DNA from 2 places in the Caloranaerobacter ferrireducens genome. Region 1 is predicted to be linked to the other one. Evidence: riboswitches for the same ligand, from Rfam matches in the RefSeq annotation. Region 1 holds a riboswitch; the other holds the start of a gene.
The links. Region 1 has a riboswitch for cobalamin ahead of BFN48_RS05815 (cobyric acid synthase). Riboswitches for the same ligand answer to the same signal wherever they lie in the genome.

Region 2: another riboswitch for cobalamin. It lies ahead of BFN48_RS09615 (aspartate-alanine antiporter-like transporter); the one in region 1 lies ahead of BFN48_RS05815 (cobyric acid synthase).

Annotation. Positions count from the first base shown of each region.
Region 1 covers NZ_MDJR01000002.1:249,474-254,212, reverse strand. Annotated here, with positions in the region: gene cbiB (adenosylcobinamide-phosphate synthase CbiB) at 1-230, opposite strand, end outside; gene BFN48_RS05815 (cobyric acid synthase) at 230-1,723, opposite strand; cobalamin riboswitch at 1,845-2,025, opposite strand; gene BFN48_RS05810 (M14 family metallopeptidase) at 2,255-3,526, shown strand; gene ppsA (phosphoenolpyruvate synthase) at 3,985-4,739, opposite strand, start outside.
Region 2 covers NZ_MDJR01000006.1:100,938-105,676, reverse strand. Annotated here, with positions in the region: gene BFN48_RS09620 (4Fe-4S dicluster domain-containing protein) at 484-1,545, shown strand; cobalamin riboswitch at 1,637-1,834, shown strand; gene BFN48_RS09615 (aspartate-alanine antiporter-like transporter) at 1,998-3,239, shown strand; gene BFN48_RS09610 (acetyl-CoA hydrolase/transferase family protein) at 3,263-4,739, shown strand, end outside.

The DNA.
Region 1 (4,739 bases):
ATAATATATGCAAATTTTATTAAATAATGAATTATAACCAGAACTGTTGTTAAAGTTGCAAAAGTTAAAATAAATCCACCTTTTCTTTTAGATAATATATTGCTTTTTCTAATAAACTTTTCATATTTTGCTATTAATTTACCTATATACTTTATAGGATGTGGCCAATTATGCGGATCGCCGATAATGTAATCTAAAATAACTGCTATTATTAGAATATATATTTTCATTATTTCAACCCCATAATTTTCTTTATACCATCTAAATCAACATGTTTTCTAACTATTTCAGCTAATTTAGCATATTCTTTCTCTTTAATCTCCTTATAACTCATATTGCAATTAGATACTTCTATACCTTTCTTTTGTTTCAGCCAATTAACAAGTTTTTCTCTAAAATTATCATTTTCAAATATCCCATGTAAATAAGTTCCAAATACCTTTCCATCTGCACTTATTGCCCCGTCATATCTTCCTTCATCCAATTTGATAAATGGCTTTGAATCCCCAATAAGTTCTGTCTCACCCATATGAATTTCATAACCTTCTATTTTGTAATCAATATTTTGCTCTAAAAAACAATTATCTGCAATTATTTTTCCAAAAACCTGTTTTGTGCACTTAGTTTTCTTCATAGTAGTCCTTATCTCTAATAAAGATAGTCCATTAATTCTTTTTAATATTGACTCTACTGAATAAAAGTCAACAATTTCTAAACCAAGCATTTGATATCCACCACATATGCCCATAATTGGTATGCCTTTTTTATGTTTTTTATAAATTTCTCTATCAAAGCCTTTTTCAAATATGTAATTCATATCGGCTATAGTATTTTTACTGCCCGGCAATATAATCATATCAATATCATCAAAGTCTTTCTTTTGTACTATATATCTAACATTTACATCTTTTTCAAAATCAAACGGCGTAAAATCGCTAAAATTAGAAATATAAGGAGTTTTAACCACTCCAATATTAATACCACCTGTATTTTTTTGCTTGAATCTTGAAGTTTCACTATCTTCGTCATCTATATATAACTCCATATAAGGTATAACCCCTAAACATGGCTTGCCAATCTTTTCTTCTAACATTTTGATACCTGGTTCAAGTATTTTTATATCTCCTCTAAATTTATTTATAATAAACCCCTTAATTCTATCTCTCTCTTTTTTTTCTAAAAGCATAATTGTTCCATAAATTGAAGCAAATACTCCACCTTTATCAATATCCCCAACTAAAATAACTGGAGAATCAACCATTTCTGCTAACCCCATATTTACAATGTCATTTTCTCTTAAATTGATTTCAGCTGGACTACCAGCACCTTCTATAACTACTATTTCAAATAACTTATCAAGCTTATTAAAAGACTTTTTAATTATTTCCACCAATTTATGTTTTTCTTTGTAATAATCTTCTGCTTTCATATTTTTATAAACTTTACCTCTAACTATAACCTGACTACCTATTTGACTAGTTGGTTTTAGTAAAATAGGATTCATATCAACAATAGGCTCAATCTTTGCTGCTTCTGCTTGTACAACTTGAGCTCTACCCATTTCTAAACCATCTTTTGTTACAAAAGAATTTAATGACATATTCTGTGATTTGAAAGGTGCAACTGAATAACCGTCTTCTTTAAAAATTCTGCAAAACGCTGCTGTAATAATGCTTTTACCCACAGAAGAACCTGTCCCCTGAAGCATAATTTTTTTAGCCAACAAACCAGCTCCTTACATATATAGTCAAATAAGGGAAAATGTAGTTGAGAGAAGAAATAAAAAAACACATAGAGGTAACTATGCGTCTATGAAAAGAACTACATACTTCCCTCCGAAGTATAAGTCTACGACTTTCAAGGCAGGTCTCCTGGCTCGTAGTTCATCTTACTCTCTTCCCCTTCCCGGTTACCCAGTGGTTATGGAAGATTTCATCCCTACTCACAGTAGCGGGGGCTGCAGAGGATTTTCACCTCTTTCCCTTTTAAGTTCCGTAAAGGAACACCTTGAAATCTATGGAATTGTATCAGCCAATTACATTATATTTAAATTAGATTTTTTTGTCAATTAAATTTTCTTTAAATTGTGATTATTTTGTGATAATGCCATCTAATAAATATTGTTTAAAAAATGAAATTAGAATAAACTTTAGTAACTAAATCTATTCTTTATCAATAAATTAATAATAAGGCCACTTAGTTGTATGTCATTTATTTTTTTAACTCTAAATTTTAATTTAAAAGAGGTGTGGTTATGAAGATAATAAGATTTGGCACAACTGGAACTGAAATAATGAAGATACAAGCAGCTTTAAAGAAAACTGGCTACTATACTGGTCCTATAAATGGTATTTTCAACATTAATACTAAAATAGCTATAAAGAATTTCCAAAAAGACAGAAATCTCCCTGTCACAGGAGAAATTGATAAAGCTACTTACTACCAGATTAAAAGATTAATCTTAGGTTATGATTACTATATTATACAAAAAGGAGATACACTATTTGATATTGCTGAAAAATACGATACGACTATCGATAAAATCATTACAGCTAATCCAAATTTAGTACCTTATAACTTAAACATTGGTGAAAAAATAGTAGTTCCTTATAATATTGATATTGTTGATACTAACATAAATTACACCTATGATATTTTAATAGGTGATATAAAAGGTCTTTTAGCCAGATATCCTTTTCTACAATCAGGTAGCATTGGTAGAAGTGTACTTGGTAGAAAGCTTTATTATTTAAAATTAGGTAAAGGTAGTAATGAAGTGTTTTATAATGCTGCTCACCACTCATTAGAATGGATAACTACTCCACTACTAATGAAATTTATTGAGAATTTTTGCAAAGCATATAGCGAAAATAAATCTATTAAAGGTTATAATACTCGTGAAATATTTGAAAAAAGCAGTATTTATATAGTTCCTATGGTAAACCCTGATGGAATAGATTTAGTACTGAACGGCTTAGATAATAATAATCCATATTACGATGATCTAATTAAATGGAATAATGGAAGTATGGATTTTTCTAAAACATGGCAAGCTAATATACATGGTGTAGACTTAAATCATAATTATGATGCTTCATGGGAAGAGTCCAAAAAAGCTGAACCTTTATATGGAATCTATGGTCCTGGTCCTACAAGATATTCAGGTCCTTATCCTGAGTCCGAACCAGAATCCAAATCAGTTGCAGATTTTACTAGAAAACATGATTTCAGGCTCGTTTTAGCATATCACAGTCAAGGAGAAATAATCTATTGGAACTATAAAAATCTAGCCCCAGTTGAAGCATTAGAAATAGGAAAAAAACTTTCTCAAGTAAGTGGCTATTCATTAGCTGAAGCTTATGGTATTGCTAGCTATGCAGGATATAAAGATTGGTTTATAAAAGAATATCATAGACCAGGATATACAATAGAAGTCGGAAAAGGAAAAAATCCACTTCCTATATCTCAATTTGATAAAATATACGCCGATAATGAAGAATTACTGCTATTGGCGGCGATTGTATAGGTACTAGGTACTGGGTACTAGGTGCTAGGTGTTGGAAATATAAAGTTGAAAATTGAAAATGGAACAAAATCTTTGTTTTAAATAAATTTAGGAAGATTTTGTTGAAATCCATAACGGAAATTATATTTAAAATTTTTTACAATATTAATAAGTTTATAATTTTCTATGGATTATAAAATTATTTGGCTACTCGTCATTCGCTATTCGCTTTTCGAATATCGAACAACCTTTCTAAAATATTTATTAAAATAAAAGCGAATGCTTGTAAAAATTTAGATAGAAAACTAGATGAAAATTAAAAGAAAATCCGTAGGCTTAGCATGGACGCTAAGCCAGCTTCCCAGAGTCAGGACGACTCATTGGGAGCGTTAGGATTTTCTGAAAATTTGAATCTAAAGTTTTCTCTAAATTTTTTCGCATGAGTCTTATTTTCATAAATATGTTTACTTTACTCACTTTTATAGCTTTCTAATTTTATTTAAAATAATTTTCTGTTCAACATGTGCAACTAATCTTCTTGTATAATCAACTACATCTGGATTGACACTTATACTATCAATTCCTTCTTGCACTAGAAATTCAGCAAATTCAGGATATAGTGAAGGAGCTTGACCGCATATAGATACAGTCTTACCATATTTATGAGCTGCTTTTATTAATGTTTTTATTGCCTTCTTAACTGCTGGATTTCTTTCATCAAAATATCCCATACTATTCAAAATTCCTGAATCCCTATCTGCACCTAATATAAGTTGTGTCAAATCGTTACTTCCTATACTAAATCCATCAACAAGTTTAGCGAATTCTTCAGCTTCAAATATTACAGAAGGGACCTCTGCCATTATCCAAATTTTAAAGTTATTTGTTCTTTCTAAACCTTCTGAAGCCATTATTTCCATTACTTTTTCCAATTCCCATGTTGTTCTTACAAAAGGAAGCATAGCCCATACATTTATTAATCCATATTCTTCTCTAACTTTTCTTAATGCTTTACATTCTAATCTAAAGCCTTTCTCGTATTCAGGAGATATATATCTTGAAACACCTCTCCAACCAATCATAGGATTGTTTTCAATTGGTTCTACTTCTTCTCCACCTTTTAACCCACGAAATTCATTAGTTCTAAAATCACTTAGCCTTACTACTATTGGTTTTGGATATACTTCTTGAGCTACTAAAGTTATTCCCTCTGCCATTTTCTCAATGAAATAGT
Region 2 (4,739 bases), on a different contig from region 1:
AATATTATATTAGTTGTTTACGTTTTTCTAAATTTAATAGGATTTTTGTTAGAACAGCTTTCAAGTGTTTCAATGTCTGTTTATCGCGATTTGTTTTGTCGTCGTAGATTATTAGATAATATAATATTTATCCCAAATTTATTAAACTCATATAAGTTAATAATATTTTTAGGAATAATAATACTTATTTTTTTATTTAAAAGAGTTAAACATTTAAATAGAATAAATATGAACAGTAAAATCTTGCAAATAAATATTTTATATAATTTATTTTTTAGTTGTTTTTTTTTGGTTTTGATTATTTTATATGAGAGTATTAACTTTTTATCTATCCCTTGGTTCGTTCTAAGTTATGCTTTAATCTATGTAATAAATCTTATTGATTTATATTTTAATTTGAATATTATGTAAAAGATAAGTATGTTATAATAAATGATGAAAATATAGAAATATAATTCTAAGTAGATGAATGGAGTGTTCATTTTGAAAAGGATAGATGAAAGAGATACAATGTTTGCGAGGATGAACTATAAAAAAGGTACGCCTCAATATGAAGATTATTATAAAAGGAATAAAGATAAAAAGGAAATAGATGATGATATTAGAAATAGACCTCAAATATGTGGAGAAGGTACAGCTACTTATAATCCAATAAATTCACCAATTGCGGTAGCAAACTTTAGATTTTTGGGAGATATAATGAATTATGTTGAAGGAGCAGTTAATTCCGTTAAAGTTGAAGTTAATGCTGAGGATATGACAAAAAAGATAAAGGGACTAGCTAAGTATTATGGAGCTAAATTAGTTGGAATAGCAAAGATGAAAGAATACCACTATTATAGTCATAGAGGTAGACGAGAAGATGTATATGGTCAAGAAGTAGAAGCTAAACATCCTTATGGAATAGTTTTTGCAGTTGAAATGGATAAAAATATGATTAATAGAGCACCTCAAGTATCTGAAGTGATAGAAACATCAAAAGCATATGTGGATGCAGCTGTAATAGGAATGCTTTTATCTTATTATATTAGGGAATTAGGTTATGATGCAAGAAATCATATGGATGGTAATTATTTAGTTGTAGCTCCGCTTGTAGCAAGAGATGCAGGGATTGGCGATATAGGAAGAAAAGGAATAATAGTAACGAGAGAGTATGGTTCAAGAGTTAGATTAGGAGTAGTTACTACAGATATACCACTAATACCCGATGAGAGAATAGATTTTGGATTAGAGGAATTTTGTAAGGTGTGTAAAAGATGCGTAAGGACATGTCCTGGTAGAGCAATTCCTTCAGGAGATCCAGTAGAGATAGATGGAATAAAAAGATGGCAGATAAAACAGGAAGACTGTTATAAGATGTGGAGAAGTTTAGGTACTGATTGTGGAATATGCATAAGCAGTTGTCCGTTTAGTCAAGGTATAGATTTAGAATTAATAGATAGAATAAAAGAATCAAAAGAAGTAATTGAAAAGATATTAAAAGAACATGACGAAAAATATGGTATAAGACCATATATTAAAGATTCGCCAGACTGGCTTGCATAATTATATATTTGATTAATAAAATTTAAAAAATTTTTCTTTTTTAATATATTCATTGACAATTTATAATTAGTTTAATAAAATGTGATTAAAATAAAATACGGAGCTCTATGGTGCTTATGAGGAATATCATAAGCTTAAAAGGGAAGTTCGGTGAAAGTCCGACGCGGTCCCGCCACTGTAACGAGGAGCACAGTTATATAAAAGCCACTGTTTCTTTTGGAAGAAATGGGAAGGGAGTAACTGTGCAATGATTCGAAGCCAGGAGACCTGCCATAGGGAACAATACCGTTTTTACCCACGAGGATGGGGAGGTATTATGTGTAGTATAGGCCGATTTATGTGATTAAAGTCGGGTAGTTACTATTATTGTCATAATACACCTTATTCCCAAGTGGGAATAAGGTGTTTTTTCATTCAGTTATAATTTAAAGCTAAAATAAAGGAGAGATAAAATGAGCTTAAATGTTACAATGTTCATAACTAATCCTTTTGTGTTAATGTTTGTTTCGGTTTTTCTTGGACAATTATTAGGCAAAGTTAATTTTGGCAGATTTAAACTTGGCAGTTCGGGAGGACTATTTACTGGACTTATAATAGGATGGTTCATATATAGGAATTATGCTTTGCCATATAAAGATTTAGAGCAGATGCCGATATATGCTGAAAAAATATTAGAACAAGGTGTAATTTCGAAAGATTTTTTCTTGTTTACTCTTATATTATTTGTAGCAGCAGTGGGACTTTTGGCTTCAAAAGATTTAGATAAAGTATTGAAAAAATACGGTCTTAAGTTTGTAATTTTAGGAATTGTTATTACATTTACAGGAGCGTTTGTTACTTATATTATGACCTTAATAAGTAAAGGACAAAATCTATTTGCTATTTCTGGGGTTTATACAGGAGCTCTGACAAGTTCTCCAGGATTGGCCGCTGCACTTGAGTCTGTTTCTATCTATGGCAAGGAAGCAGAAAGTATGGTTGGATTTGGCTATGCGATTGGTTATATACCAGGTGTTCTTATTGTTATTTTAGCTATGCAATTTATACCATTAATTTTTGGGATAGATATTAATAAAGAAAAAAAGGAATTTTTTAAAGAAATGTATCCGGCTAAAGAAGAATGTGTTAAAGACAGAGAAGTACAATTTGACTTGATAGCATTTGTTTTTGTTTGTTTATTTGGTATATTTATTGGAAATTTAAAAATATATTTGGGTCATACAATAAATTATTTTAATTTAGGTACAACAGGTGGTGTTTTAATATCATCTCTATTGCTTGGCTATATAAGGAAAATAGGTTTCTTAAATTTTAGAATGAATAGCAAAGTATTGAGTGTAATACGTGAATTAGCACTCTCTTTTTTCTTAACTATAGTGGGGTTAAGATATGGATATTCTGCTTTAACATCACTTACGGGTTCAGGTATATATTTAGCCTTAATAGCGTTAGTTTGTGGTTTTTTTTCGATATTTGCTGGTTTTATTATAGGAAGATATGTATTCAAAATAAATTGGATTGTTCTAGCAGGAGCACTTTGTGGTGGTATGACGAGCACTCCGGGTTTAGGTGCTGCTATAGATGCCACAAACTGTGATGATGTAGCTGCTGGCTATGGAGCAACTTATCCATTTGCACTTTTAGGTATGATTGTCTTTACTATCATATTATATAAACTACCAATTCAATTTTAAGGAATTAATAAGGAGGAGTGGATATGCTTGATAACAGAATAAGAAATAAAGAATTATTAAACAAAGTGATGTCTGCTGAAGAGGCTGCTATGTTAATTAAAGATGGGATGAATATTGGTACAAGTGGGTTTACTCCATCTGGTTACCCTAAAGCAGTTCCATTAGCATTGGCTAAAAGAGTTAAAGAAACAGGTGAAAGGATAAGAATAGGGTTGTTTACAGGGGCTTCTGTAGGGGATGAATTAGATGGTGAGCTTTCTAGAGCTGGAATTATTGCAAAGAGATTACCATATCAGACTAATGAAAGCATACGAGATTATACTAATAGTGGTGGTTGTGAATTTCTAGATATGCATTTAAGTCATGTACCTCAATATACGAAATATGGATTTTTAGGGAAAATAGATATTGCAATAATCGAAGCTGTTGCAGTAACAGAGGAAGGGCATATAATACCTTCTACATCTATCGGCTGTTCACCTACATTTGTGCAGATGGCTGAAAAAGTGATTGTTGAGATTAATACAAGTCAACCTCTTGATTTAGAAGGTATGGCTGATATATATATTCTCAATGATCCACCTAATAGAAAACCGATACCTATTGAAAGGGTAGATCAAAGAATTGGGACTGTGTATATTCCATGTGGATTAGATAAAATAGCAGCGATTGTAGTAACAGACATTGTTGATAATGTCAGACCTTTAGCTCCAATTGATGATATTTCAGAGAAGATATCAGGATATCTTATAGATTTTCTAGAACATGAAGTGAAAGTAGGTAGACTTCCACAAAATTTACTACCTTTACAATCAGGTGTTGGAAGCGTAGCAAATGCAGTTCTAGCTGGGCTTCTAAAATCAAAATTTGAAAATCTAGTCTGTTATACAGAAGTAATTCAAGATTCGATGCTTGATCTTCTTGATTCAGGAAAGGCGTTGTTTGCTTCAGGTACTTCTATAACTCCTTCTAAAGATGGGCTTGTAAGATTTAAGGAAAGGATTAAATTATATAAAGATAAAATAATTCTAAGACCTCAAGAAATAAGCAACAATCCAGAAATAATAAGAAGATTAGGTGTAATAGCGATGAATACGGCTATAGAGGCTGATATTTATGGGAATATTAATTCTACAAATATATTTGGTTCAAGAATGATGAACGGTATAGGTGGTTCTGGTGATTTTACTAGAAATGCACATATTTCCATTTTTACGACTCCATCTACTGCTAAAAACGGAAATATATCTTCAATAGTTCCTATGGTTTCACATCATGATCATACAGAACATGATGTGATGGTAATAATTACAGAGCAGGGAGTAGCTGATTTAAGAGGATTGAGTCCAAAAGAGCGTGCTAAGGTTATAATAGAAAACTGTGCACATCCTGATTTTAAACCGATGTTAAGAGATTATTTTAAAAGAGCACAATCTAACAAATATAAACACACTCCACATATACTAAGTGAAGCTTTATCATGGCATGATAGATTTTTAA